Regions from separate parts of the Helcobacillus massiliensis genome, predicted to be linked through region 2. Evidence: predicted binding sites of a transcription regulator. Region 2 holds the regulator's gene; each other region holds the start of a gene.
What was found. Region 2 encodes HrcA, which represses chaperone genes, less so after heat shock. Its sites were predicted from a motif close to TTNGCACTCGNNNNNNNCGAGTGCNAA; they were not measured.

Region 1 (4,503 bases), 580 kb from region 2:
GGCGCTCGGCGTCCCGGCGGGCGAGGCGGGCCTCGCGCTCGGGGTTCCGACGGGTGCCGCCGTAGGACTCACGCTCGATGACGTGGGGGTCGTTCTCGGGCGGCACCGCAGCGTCGTGGTCCTCGGGATCTGTGCTTCTCATTCGACTCCTGACTTCAGCGCCGCGAGGAGGGGCCGCAGCGCAATCGGTCACTGCTGGCGCGCGGGTGCGCAGCCGTCTCAGGTCGGGCGCCCGTGCGCCTTCCGGGACGGCGGCGCAGTGGTGGGGCGCGGTGGTGAGTCGGTGGGCGCACTGAAGCGCGGACCGGCTCCCACGGTCAGCAGTGAGGGGGTTGGTTTACTGGGGGCGGCGCGTCGTCGCTGCTCGCCCGATGACTGACCCAGGCTACAGAAGGACCGAACCCCCGGCATCTTCTGCCGGGGGTTCGGATAGGGGTCTCACACGAGCGCCTCAGGCGCCTGTGCAGCGGGGGCGGAGATCAGTCCTCGTCCTCGTCCTCGCGCTTGTCGACCACGAGGGTCTCGGTGGTGAGCACGAGACCGGCGATGGAGGCCGCATTGCGCAGGGCGTTGCGGGTCACCTTCACCGGGTCGATGATGCCGGCTGCCGCCAGATCCTCGTACTCTTCGGTGGCGGCGTTCAGGCCGGTGCCGATCGGCGCCTGCTTGACCTTCTCCACCACGACGTAGCCTTCGAGGCCGGCGTTCTCGGCGATCCAGCGCAGCGGCTCCACAACGGCCTTGGCGACAGCGCGCACGCCGACTGCTTCATCGCCTTCGAGGCCGAGGTCGTCCTCGAGCACGGTGGCTGCCTGCACGATGGCGGAGCCGCCGCCGGAGACGATGCCCTCTTCGATCGCTGCGCGGGTGGCCGCAACAGCATCCTCGATGCGCATCTTCTTCTCTTTGAGCTCCACCTCGGTGTGAGCGCCGACCTTGATGACGGACACGCCGCCGGACAGCTTCGCGAGGCGCTCCTGCAGCTTCTCGCGGTCCCAGTCGGAGTCGGTGTTCTGGATCTCCGACTTGATCTGGGCGACGCGGTCGGCCACGGCCTCGTCATCGCCGGCGCCGCCGACGATGGTGGTGGCGTCCTTGGTGATGACGACGCGCGAGGCGGTGCCGAGATCAGCCAGGGTGGCGGTCTTCAGGTCCAGACCGAGGTCCGGGGTGATGACCTGCGCACCGGTGAGGGTGGCGATGTCCTGCATCATGGCCTTGCGGCGGTCGCCGAAGGCCGGGGCCTTCACGGCGGCGCCCTTGAAGGAGCCGCGCAGCTTGGAGACCACGAGGGTGGCGAGGGCTTCGCCCTCGACGTCCTCGGAGATGATGAACAGCGGCTTGCCGGTCTCGACGACCTTCTCCAGCAGCGGCAGGAGGTCCTGCACGTTGGAGATCTTGCCCTGGTTGATCAGGACGTAGGCGTCCTCGAGGACGACTTCCTGGCGGTCCGCATCGGTGACGAAGTGCGGGGAGATGAAGCCCTTGTCGAACTGCATGCCCTCGGTGAAGTCCAGCTCCAGCGCCGTGGTGGAGGACTCCTCCACGGTGATGACGCCGTCCTTGCCGACCTTCTCGAACGCTTCGGCGAGCAGCTCGCCGATCTCGCGGTCCTGGGAGGACACGGCGGCCACGCTCGCGATCTGGTCCTTCGAGGAGATCTCGATGGCGTTCTCAGCGAGGCGGTCGGAGAGCGCCTGGACGGCCTTCTCCATGCCGCGCTTGAGGCCGGCCGGGGCAGCGCCGGAGGCCACGTTGCGCAGGCCCTCGTGGACGAGCGCCTGGGCGAGGACCGTTGCGGTGGTGGTGCCGTCACCGGCGACGTCGTTGGTCTTGGTGGCGACCTCCTTGGCGAGCTGAGCGCCGAGATCCTCGAACGGGTCCTCGAGCTCCACCTCGCGGGCGATGGTCACGCCGTCGTTGGTGATGGTGGGGGCGCCCCACTTCTTGTCGAGGACGACGTTGCGGCCCTTGGGGCCGAGGGTCACCTTGACGGTGTCGGCGAGGCGGTCGACGCCGCGCTCGAGCGCGCGGCGTGCGTCCTCGTCGTAGATGATGTCTTTAGCCATGGATGGAATCAGCCTTCGATGATTGCGAGGATGTCACGCTGGCTCAGAACGAGGTACTCCTCGGAGCCGTACTTGAGCTCGGTGCCGCCGTACTTGGAGAACACGACCTTGTCGCCGAGCTTGACGTCCATGGGGACGCGCTGGCCCTTGTCGTCGAAGCGGCCCTCGCCGACGGCGACGACCTCGCCCTCCTGGGGCTTCTCCTTCGCGGTGTCCGGAATGATCAGGCCCGATGCAGTGACCTGCTCGGCTTCGAGCGGCTTGACGACGACACGGTCCTCGAGGGGCTTAATGGAGACCGACATGCGACCTCTCTCCTTTGACTCTTGATGATCAGAGATCAGCGGATCCATCGGTGGGGCGGTCGTCGTCGCGGTGCCGACCGGCCCGAATCCACTGGCTGGCACTCTCCGGCGGAGACTGCCAATGCGGTCAGCCTAGTGGCGGCATTGGCACTCATGCAACACGAGTGCCAACTGCGCCCGCACCCGTTCGCCAACGGTGAACCGACTGCCCCTGCGAGATGCTCAGCACTCCCGACCTGCGCTCCGGCAGGGCCCGAATGGGGACCCTGGTCCCACCCGGGGAGACTCGTTTCATAGAGCTGCGCCACAGACGGGGATCACAGGGTTCTGCGGCTCACAATTCGCTTGGGGCGGGCGACTCGGCCTCTTTAGAATGGAGTCACAAGCTTTGGCAGAGGCCGATGGGGAATCGGCGAGGAAGGGGCATTCGTTATGCAGAACGCAGCAGCATCCACCAAGTCCGCTCGCTGGACCGAGCGCTTCTTCGGCAACCTGAGCCGCAAGATGGTCGGCCAGGACGTGGAGCGCGGCAGCGTGGTCCCCGGTTCGCGCCACAACTCGAACGTCGCGGCCATCGCCCACAGCCACACCGCACAGGGCGTCACCGCTCTCGGCATCGGTCGCTGAGCCGCCCTCCCCGTCAGTACGCTGCAGCGCCACCTGGTTGACCCAGGTGGCGTTCTTCATGCCCGAAGCCCGGCCGAACGAATCCGCCGCACCGACTATTCGCCGCAGAGATTCTTCCCATTCATCATTCATTCATCTGAGTGAACAGATCTTCGCTGCGGGAATGCGAACCGTGTGGTTCGGGAATTCACTTCCGGCCCGCTGCTTCCACGATCCGGGTGATCGTGTCGGCATCGAACGAGTAGACCGGCTCGGTCACCTCGCCGGTGTCCCCTGCGTTCGGCCAGTGGAACGACTGAATGCGGCACCCGTCGGCCCCAACATCCACGAGGCTGGCGCCGCTGAGGCCGAGCGCGACCTCCTTCTCCCCCGCCTCGCCGGCGAGCGCGGCCGACGGATCCGTGACGTTGACGATGCCCGGCGCCACGTGCACCGGCACGCTCCCCAGCCGGCCGCTGGTCGCGGCGTGCAGATGGCCGGAGAGGATCAGGTCCACGCGGCCCTCCAGCAGCTCGCGCAGCTCGTCCAGGCCGTCGAGGCTGAGCGCCTGGAACAGTCGGGAGGTGACGGGGAAGGGCGGGTGGTGCAGCACGGCGATGGTCGGCCCGTCGACGCTCTCGGTGAGGATCGCTGCGACCTCCTCCCGCTGCTCGGCGCCCACGTGGCCGTATCCCGCGCGCGGAACTGAGGTGTCCAGAGTGATGATGCGGCCGTCGCCGACCCGTTGGCAGCGCACCGTGGGCAGCCCCGTCGCGGCATTCCAGCCCGCGGGCACATCGTGGTTGCCCATCGCGATGGTGTGCTCGGCGCCGTGGGCGCGGGCGAAGTCGCCGATCACGCGCTCGAGGTGGCGGTAGGAGTCCTCGGAGCCGTCATCGGAGGCATCACCGGAGTGGACGACCGCATCGAGCGGGCCGATGTCCGCGAGCCTGGTCAGAACGCCGTCGAGGGCGGCGCGGGCGTCGATCCGCCCCTGGTGGAGGACCGGTCCTCCACTGGGGTCCGCCGCGCTGATGTGCGTGTCGGTGAGGTGCAGGATGCGCATGGGCCCAGACTATCGACGCTGCGCGAGGCGCGCGCGGCGCCTCAACGGGTCAGCACCGTCCAGCAGGCTGGTGAGGGACACCAGCACCGGCAGCAGTCCGAGCAGCCACAGGGCGACCCCCATGAGCCGGCGCTGCGGGAACGGGACGGTGAGAAGTCGGCTGCGCCGATGCTCCGTGGGATCTGTGCTGCTTCCGGTCTCAGTTCCCGGCGGGGCGCCGAGGCCCAGGGGCGCCCCTGCCCGTGCGCGCTCGGGTTCGGGAGCGGGCGCGTCGTCGGTCTCGGTGCGGCCGGACTCGGACCGCAGCGCGTACAGCATGAAGCCCACCATGCCCAGGAGAACCGGTGCGGACGAGGGGATCTCCAGGTCCTCGCGGATCCGGGTCGGGATGCGCCTGATGATCCGCGTGATGCGGCGGATCTCGCCGATGCGGGCACGGGCGGGCCGGCGGCGCAGC
Region 2 (4,503 bases):
CGTGGCGGCCCTCATCGCCGTCCACCGTGATCGAGTCGCCGGCACGGTGCCCCTCCAGGGCGCCGTCCGGCAGCAGGAAGCTGAGCGCGGTCACAGGTCGCGGAGACGGTCGCGGAGCTTGGAGAACCGGGACTTGCGCCCGGCAGTTCGGGGCTCGTTCGCGGCATTGCGGGGCGCCTCGGCCACGTCCGGTTCGTCGCGGGCATCGGCGAACTGCCGCAGCAGGTCCTGCTGCTCGCGGGACAGCTTCGTGGGGATCTCCACGTCGACATCCAGGTGGATGTCGCCGCGCTTGTCGGAGCGGAACTGGGTGATGCCGAGGCCGTCGAGGGTGATGATCTCACCGGGCTGCGTGCCCGGGCGGATCTGCACCTCCTTGTCGCCGTCGAACGTGGGCAGGGTGATGGTGGTGCCGAGGGCAGCCGCCACCATGGACACGGTGATGCGGGCGATGAGGTTCGTGCCGTCGCGGTGGAAGGTGTCGTGATCCTCGATGGCGATCTCCACGAACAGGTCGCCGGAGGGGCCGGCGGCCTCGCCGACTTCGCCTTCGCCGCGCAGCTGGATGCGGGTGCCGTTCTCCAGGCCCGACGGGATCGTCACCGTGATGGTGCGCTTCTGCTGGACCCGGCCGTGGCCGGAGCACTCCGTGCAGGGGTTCTCGATGACGTCGCCGTGGCCGTGGCACACGGAGCACGGAGCCATCTGCACCATCTGGCCGAGCAGCGACTGGGTGACGCGCTGCACGTGGCCGGTGCCGGAGCAGGTGGAGCAGCGGCTGGGACTGGTCCCGGGTTCGCAGCAGGAGCCGCTGCAGCGGGTGCAGGCCACCGCGGTGCGGAAGTCGACCTCGGCTTCGGAGCCGAACACGATGTCGTCGAGGGAGACCGCCACGCGGCGCAGGATGTCGTTGCCGCGGCGCTGACGCGGGATCGGGCCCTGGGCGCGGCCCTGGCCGCCGGTGAACATGTCGAAGATGTCGGAGAAGTCGAACGAGGCTCCACCGCCGCCGAAGCCACCGAAGCCGCCGAAGCCGCCGGTTCCACCGCCCATGTCGTACATGCGGCGCTTCTCCGGGTTGGACAGCGTCTCGTACGCCTGGGACACCTTCTTCATCTGATCCGCGGCGTCCTCACTGGGATTCACATCCGGGTGGAGCTTGCGCGCCGCCTTGCGGTAGGCGCGCTTGATGTCCTCCGCGGATGCGTCGCGGGAGACGCCGAGCAGTTCGTAGAAGTCCTCGTTCACTGATTCCTGTCCTGTCGATTCTGTGCAGTGTGATGGTCGGGGGCGTCCGGTGCCGGGGCCGGATCAGCGCAGGAAGCGCGAAATGTAGGCGGCGACGGCGGAGACGGACGAAATGCCGGTGACGTAGTCCATGCGGCTGGGGCCGAGGATTGCGATGCGGCTGGGGGCGTCGTTCTGCCCGAGGCCGCTGTAGGCGGTGCCCACGAGCGCCGCCCGGGACAGCGCCTCATTGGAGAGCTCCTCACCGATGAGCACATCCACGTGGCCGGGGCTGGCGCGCATCGCGGACAGCAGCCGCAGCAGCACCAGGTTCTCCTCCAGCACATCCAGCATCGGCTCCACGTCCGCGGCCTGCTGGGCGGCCCGAGCGAGGTTCGCGGTGCCGGCCATGACGACCCTCTCCTCGCGGCGTTCGTCCAGCAGCTCCGTCAGGGAGGCGATGACCTCCCGGGCGGAGTCCTGCTCGCTCGGGTGGAGGGAGGCGATGAGGTCGTCGAAGGAGGAGGGGGTGTCCAGGACGGAGCGGCCGATGCAGACGCGGTTGATGCGTTCGCGCAGCGCCATGTACTCCTCGGCGCTCGCCGGGTGCTCCAGGGTGATGGTCTGCTGGTCCACGCGGCCGGCGTCGGTGATGAGCACGACGGTCAGCAGGGTGTCGGCCACCTTCACCAGTTCCACGTGCCGCACGTGCGCCTGCCGGATCGCGGGGTACTGCACCACAGCGACCTGCTGGGTGAGCTGGGCGAGGAGGCGGACCGTGCGGGTGAGGAGGTCGTCGAGGTCGTGGGCGCCGTCGAAGAACGCGCGGATGGCGCGCTTCTCCGGGGCGGACAGCGGCTTCACCTGCGCCACGTGGTCCACGAACACGCGGTAGCCCTTGTCGGTGGGGATGCGGCCCGCAGACGTGTGCGGCTGCGTGATGAGGCCCTCATCCTCCAGCACGGACATGTCGTTGCGGACGGTGGCGGCGGAGACGCCGAGCTCGTGCCGTTCGAGGAGGGACTTGGAACCGACGGGTTCGCGGGTGGCGACGAAGTCCTCGACGATGGCGCCGAGGATGTGCAGTTTGCGGTCGTCCACTGCGTCCCTCCTGGTCTGGTCCTGCCTGCGATCCGTTTAGCACTGTGCGTGCGCGAGTGCCAGCCTATCGGGCAGGGCCGCGCCTCCCCAAGGCCCCCTGCTCCCCTGTGAGCGAACAGGCCCGGGCGCGGGGCGCGCCGCACTGAGGGGTCGGCCCGGTGCTTTGCTACGGTCACCGCATGACCTTCGACCGCTACGGATCCGACATCCTCGCCGGCACCGCACAGCCGCACCGGCCGCGTCGCCCCGCCTCCGCCCCTGTGCCCGCCGAGCGCGGCCTCGTGGTCGAGGACGCCTCCACCGGCTGGGTGGGTGCGATCACGCGCGTGGAGAAGACCGCCGGCGCTCATGTGGTCGAGCTGGAGGACCGGCACGGCCGGCTGCGCTCCTTCACCCTCGGCCCCGGGTTCCTCATCGACGGTCGGCCCGTCACGCTGACGCCGCCCCAGCGCCGCGCCCAGACCCCGTCGGCCCCCGGCGGCTCCGGGCAGCGTCTGCGCAGCGCCTCCGGCTCCGTGTACGTGAAGGGCGCGAAGGCGCGGGTGGCGCGCGGGTCCCGCATCTGGGTGGAGGGCCGGCATGACGCCGAGCTGGTGCAGAAGGTGTGGGGGCATGACCTGCGGATCGAGGGTGTGGTCGTGGAGATGCTGGACGGCGCCGACAACCTCGCCGAGCGGGTGCGGGCGTTCGGCCCGGGTCCCGGGCAGAAGCTCGGGATCCTGGTGGACCACCTCGTCGCCGGGTCGAAGGAGACGCGGATCGCCGAGGAGGTGATGCGCCTGCCCGGTGCGCGGGAGCACGTGCTGATCCTCGGCCACCCGTACGTGGACGTCTGGCAGGCGGTGAAGCCGGAGCGGGTGGGCCTGCGCGAATGGCCGCATGTTCCCAAGGGCACGGACATCAAGCAGGGGTCGCTGGCGGCTCTCGGCTGGCCGCATGCCACGAAGGAGGACGTGGGGCTCGGCTGGCAGCGGATCCTGCAGCAGGTGCGGTCCTACGCGGATGTGGAGCCGACTCTGAGCGGCCGGATCGAAGAACTGATCGATTGGGTGACCGCAGAAGGCGACTGACCGCTTAGCATGGTCAGTATGCACAGATCTCACACGGGGCTGATCACTGCCCTGGGCATCCTCACCACCGTCGTCTTCGCCGCCCTCGGCGCCTGGGACATCCTCGCGCTCAACCCGACCCGGATCGTCCCGGGCATGCCCCTGGATCAGATCTACTCCCGGATCAATGCGGAGCCCGCGGCGGGCAGCATGACCATCAACGTCACGTTCGTGGGGGCGTTCGTGGCGATCTCTGTGCTCGCCACGATCATCTGGTCGCTGACGGCCGCGAAGCGCAACCACCCGCCGATGCTGCGAGTCATCGGGTTCCTCGCGGTCATCGCCGCGAGCGGCGCCCTGTTCCTCATCGCATCCCTGCCGATGATCGGGGACCTGTCCATCGCATTCCTCGCGACCGCGGCCGGGCTGTCCACTCTCGGCATCACGCTGCTGGTCATCGCCGGGGTGTGCCTGCTCGCAGCCGGCATCACCTTCGCGGTCCTCGGCCGCGGGTTCATCTCCATCTGGCACTGAACCGGACGGTCTCCGCGCCACATCGCCGCCGCGCTGCGGGGGCCGACGGGGTCAGGAGACGATGTCGCGGACGACTCCGTCGGCCAGCAGGCGGCCCTCGTCGGTGACGCGCAGAACGCCCGCCTCCCGCGCGGCCGCATCGAGCGTGCCGAGCCGGATGTGCTTGTCGATCTGTTCACGGGCGTGGTCCGTGCCGAGCAGGTCGAGGGAGTCCATGGCGAGGCCGTCAGCGAGGCGCAGCTCCAGCATCAGCCGCTCCACCTCCCGGTCCTCCCGGCCGACGGTCTCCGACCCCTGCACCGGCAGTGAGGCGTCGGCGAGCATCGCCGCGTAGCGGGAGGGATGCTTGACGTTCCAGGAGCGCAGGCCGTTGCGGTGGCGGTGGGCGCCGGGGCCGATCCCCCACCAGTCGGCGCCGCGCCAATAGGCGATGTTGTGCTCGCAGCGGGTGTCGCGGGAGCGGGAGAAGTTCGACACTTCGTACCAGGAGAACCCGTCGGCCTCCAGGCGGTCCGCAATCAGTTCGTAGGCGTCCGCCATGAAGTCCGGGTCCGGGGTCTCGAGCTCCCCGCGGCGCAGCTGCCGCGCCATC
Region 3 (4,503 bases), 660 kb from region 2:
GACGGTCCTGAACAGTCCGACGGGCGCCACGCAGATCGTCGACGACAGCGCGGGCCGCACCCGCACGCCGGTTCTCCCGGTCGATCAGACCGACGCCCGGCTCGGCCTCGGATCCACTGCCGCCCCGGCCGCCACTCCCGCGCCGGCCTTCAGCCCCGTCGCCGGAGCAGGGTTCGCCCCCATCACTGCCGCGCCGCGCGGGCCGCGCCGTCTCGGGCTCGGCATCGCGCTGGCACTCGCGGCGGTGCTCGCCCTCGCTGGGGCCATCACGATGCTGGTGGTGGGGCTGACGATGAACCCCGGCGACGCCGCGAACGACGCGCTCGCCGTGCAGGCGGCACCGGTCAGGAGCGTCGGCGCAGCGCAGTGAACGCCGTGATGCCCGACCCGACGGCGACCAGACCGAGGACGCCCGCGCCGACGAACAGGCCACGGCGCAGCCATGTCGCCCGGCTGACCGCCTGCTCCTGTTCGGCGCGGGTCTTCCCGTAGTCCACGTCCGCGTTCTCACCGGCGGTGCCGTCCACCGCGAGGGTGAGGACCACGCGGCGCGGCTTCGTCGTGTCCGGTTCGTCCGACGCGTCGGCCTTCGTGCTGAGCTGCAGGGTGTGGGTGCCGCCCAACCAGTTCGAGGCCTGCTCCTTGTCCGCATCCGTCCTCTGGTTGCCGAGCGTGACCGGGGTGGGCATCGCGCTGCCCAGGTAGTCGCCGGTGCTGGAATCGAGGTTGACCGTGGTGGACGCGTTCTCGTCCGGGTCGTACACCTCCTGACCGAGCGGATTCAGGATCATCACCTCGGCCTGTTTCCACGTTCCCTCGACCTCGCCGGCGTCAAGCGGCGAGATCGACCAGGACAGGCGCTGCCCCTCGTTCACGTCCACGCCGGCGATCCGTGTCTCACCGGGCCGCAGTTCGATCACGTAGGAGCCGGGCTTCAGGATCGGGGCGCTGTTGCGGGAGCGGCCCAGCGCTGTGACGTCGTCCTTCGCGGACCCGGCCGTGGGTGCGGGAACGGCCGGCTCGTCGTCCCACTCCGGTTCGGGCGGCATCGGGCTCGGCGCGGGTGCCTCGACGGCGAACACCAGCTCCATCGGCATCGTCTCGGACTGCTTGAGGTTGCCTTCGCGCGTCACCTTCGCGACGAACTCACCGGGTTCGCACTCACCGTCCTCACCGGTGCCGGCAACGGTCGAGACAGCAGTGGCGCGCTGGGGTGCATCCGCGATGTTGGGGAAGCTGAACCCGTTGCTCGTCCACTTCGCGCAGTCGTTGCCGTGCCCGTCGGTCAGTTCGATCGTGGACTTCACACTGTCCGAGGTCGTCGGCGTCGCCTTCGGGCTGGGGGTCGGCACGAGCGCGCCGGTCACAATGAGGCGCTCACCCTTCTTCAGCGTGACCCGGTAGTGCTTCGTCTCCTTCATGGTGCCCCAGCCCTGGTCCTTCCCGGCGGTGAAGGAGTCGAGGTACCGGCCGGGCTCGACCGAGGGCGCGCCGGCGAACGAGGACCCACCGGAGATGGGGGAGCCGTCGGCCTCATACCCGCGGTCGTCCGCGGCGGGTGCGTCCTTCGCGGAGCGTGCAGCCGGTGCGCTGGGCGCAGAGGCGGAGCGGGGCGCCGTGGTCGGCGCGGCAGCGGCGGGCAGCGCGGAGGCGGTCGCCAGGACGAGGGCGGCGGTCAGCGCAGCGGCAGGCCGACGGGTGATGGGCGGCCGACGGAAACCGGGCTGCGACATGGGCGCTCCTCAGTGGCTCGGAAGTGTGCCCTCTCAGGGTGCCACTGATCACCCCGCCGTGTCGCGTTGGGACGGTGGGGAGAAGTCCGACGGGTGCCGCACGCAGCCCTGCGCTGGCGCCCCGTCGGCCCGTGCGCGCCCCGCGGATCGGCGTGTCCGCTGACAGCGCAGAGGAGGCCCCCGGGAAGCATTAGCACTCTCAGCGTGCGAGTGCTTATGATGGCCTGGCACTCATGCCGAACGAGTGACAGGATCCGCCGGGTGGAACCGGGGGCGCTGCACCCGTCGGCAGGAGATCCGGCAGCGGTGAGATGCCGCCCGAGCGTGACCAGAACGCCCCGGGCGCCATCGTCCGTCGCGGGCATCGCTCCGGAACCAGAACAGAACACGGGAGAATTTCCACATGGCAAAGCTCATCGCCTTTGACGAGGAAGCTCGCCGCGGTCTCGAGTCGGGCATGAACCAGCTCGCAGACGCCGTGAAGGTCACCCTGGGCCCGAAGGGACGCAACGTCGTCCTGGAGAAGTCCTGGGGCGCCCCGACCATCACGAACGACGGCGTGTCCATCGCGAAGGAAATCGAACTCGAGGATCCGTACGAGAAGATCGGCGCGGAGCTCGTCAAGGAAGTCGCGAAGAAGACCGACGACGTCGCCGGTGACGGCACCACCACCGCCACCGTCCTCGCCCAGGCACTCGTCCGCGAGGGCCTGCGCAACGTGGCCGCCGGCGCCAACCCGATCGCTCTGAAGCGCGGCATCGACAAGGCCGTCACCGCGGTCACCGAGAAGCTCGTGGGCCAGGCCGTGGAGATCGAGTCCAAGGAGCAGATCTCCAACACCGCCGCCATCTCCGCTGCTGACCCGGCCATCGGCGAGCTCATCGCCGAAGCGCTCGACAAGGTCGGCAAGGAAGGCGTCATCACCGTTGAGGACTCCAACACCACCGGTCTGGAGCTCGAGCTCACCGAGGGCATGCGCTTCGACAAGGGCTTCATCTCGCCCTACTTCGTGACCGACGCCGAGCGTCAGGAGGCGGTCCTGGAGGACCCGTACATCCTGCTCACCTCCGGCAAGGTCTCCAACATGAAGGACCTGCTGCCGATCCTGGACAAGGTCATCCAGTCCGGCAAGCCGCTGCTGATCATCGCTGAGGACGTGGACGGCGAAGCCCTCCCGGCCCTCGTGGTGAACAAGCTGCGCGGCGTGTTCAAGTCCGTCGCTGTGAAGGCACCGGGCTTCGGCGATCGCCGCAAGGCGATGCTGCAGGACATGGCCACCCTCACCGGCGGCACCGTCATCTCCGAGGAGGTCGGCCTCACCCTCGAGGGTGCGGACCTCGACTCCCTCGGTCGTGCCCGCAAGGTTGTCGTCACCAAGGACGAGACCACCATCGTTGAGGGCGCCGGCGACGCCGACCAGATCTCCGGTCGCGTCAACCAGATCCGGGCTGAGATCGAGAACTCCGACTCGGACTACGACCGCGAGAAGCTGCAGGAGCGCCTCGCGAAGCTCGCCGGCGGCGTCGCCGTCATCAAGGCGGGCGCAGCCACCGAGGTGGAGCTCAACGAGCGCAAGCACCGCATCGAGGACGCCGTGCGCAACGCCAAGGCCGCTGTCGAAGAGGGCATCGTCGCCGGTGGCGGCGTGGCCCTTCTGCAGGCCGGCAAGGAAGCCTTCGAGACCCTGGACCTCCAGGGCGACGAGGCGACCGGCGCGAAGATCGTCCAGGTCGGTGTTGAGGCACCGCTGAAGCAGATCGCCGTCAACGCCGGCCTCGAGGGCGGCGTTGTGGCGGAGAAGGTCAAGGGCCTGCCCGTGGGCGAGGGCCTGAACGCTGCAACCGGCGAGTACGAGAACCTCATCGCTGCAGGCGTTCTCGACCCGGTGAAGGTGACCCGTTCCGCTCTGCAGAACGCCGCCTCCATCGCCGGCCTGTTCCTCACCACCGAAGCCGTGGTCGCGGACAAGCCGGAGAAGGTCGATCCGGCCGCTGCCGCCGGCGGCATGGACGGCATGGGAGGCATGGGCGGCATGATGTGATCCCCTCGGGGTCACTCACCGCTCAGCCCGACCGGTCGGCGCTCGCCTCGGCGTTCGCCTCGCGGCTCGTGCCGGCCGACTGAGCCACGGGAACCGCCCGGTTCTGCCCCTTTACGGGGTGGGCCGGGCGGTTTCGTTTGGGCGAGCATCGGCGTATAGCGGCACACCAGGCCGCTATACCGAACAGGCTGCTTCTATACGCCGACGGCCGCGCCGCCCCGTCGAGCGCGCACCCTCCCCGCGCGCCCACCCTCCCCGCGCGCCCGCCCGCCTCGAGAGCGATTGGTCTGCGGATAGCGCCGGTGGCATGGACGGCGCGATGAAGAAGCTCATGGAGCTGCCGGCCGGGCCGGTCCTGCTCGGGGCGGTCGCGGTCAGCCTCACCGCCCCTTTTCACTGTCATCGGGTGTGGTGAACGGTCGCCAGTGCTGACGCGAGCCGCGGCAGCATCGCGCTGAAGGCCCCGTCGGCCGGCCGGGCGAGCCCGAGAACGATCCCCGCACCGCCCACGCCGCCCACAGCAGCGGCTGGGGAGGGGTCGACGGGTGCCGCCTGCGACTCGGCGCCCCACGCCGCCGACAGGCGCCCCACCGTGATGCCCGCGTCGGCGCACGCCGCCACCGCCCGCGCCTCCGGGTCGGCGCCGGCGCGGCCGCGGTGGCTGCCGGCGGTGTCGAACCGGATCACCGCGTCGCTGCCGCCGTGCATCGGCAGCACCCGCACCCCCGG

Region 1: the regulator HrcA is predicted to act here: its motif matches at 2,519-2,545, upstream of groES (co-chaperone GroES).
Region 3: the regulator HrcA is predicted to act here: its motif matches at 1,924-1,950, upstream of groL (chaperonin GroEL).

The regions. Positions count from the first base shown of each region.
Region 1 is NZ_CP136959.1:1,773,053-1,777,555, forward strand. It holds gene betT (choline BCCT transporter BetT) at 1-142, opposite strand, end outside; gene groL (chaperonin GroEL) at 480-2,069, opposite strand; gene groES (co-chaperone GroES) at 2,078-2,374, opposite strand; gene R3I40_RS08250 (hypothetical protein) at 2,807-3,001, shown strand; gene R3I40_RS08255 (metallophosphoesterase family protein) at 3,189-4,046, opposite strand; gene R3I40_RS08260 (hypothetical protein) at 4,056-4,503, opposite strand, start outside.
Region 2 is NZ_CP136959.1:1,188,336-1,192,838, forward strand. It holds gene R3I40_RS05520 (16S rRNA (uracil(1498)-N(3))-methyltransferase) at 1-94, opposite strand, end outside; gene dnaJ (molecular chaperone DnaJ) at 91-1,248, opposite strand; gene hrcA (heat-inducible transcriptional repressor HrcA) at 1,312-2,328, opposite strand; gene R3I40_RS05535 (DUF3097 domain-containing protein) at 2,508-3,398, shown strand; gene R3I40_RS05540 (hypothetical protein) at 3,417-3,911, shown strand; gene hemW (radical SAM family heme chaperone HemW) at 3,963-4,503, opposite strand, start outside.
Region 3 is NZ_CP136959.1:1,852,371-1,856,873, reverse strand. It holds gene R3I40_RS08605 (serine/threonine-protein kinase) at 1-370, shown strand, start outside; gene R3I40_RS08600 (hypothetical protein) at 345-1,733, opposite strand; gene groL (chaperonin GroEL) at 2,137-3,774, shown strand; gene R3I40_RS11590 (hypothetical protein) at 4,094-4,189, shown strand; gene pdxR (MocR-like pyridoxine biosynthesis transcription factor PdxR) at 4,174-4,503, opposite strand, start outside.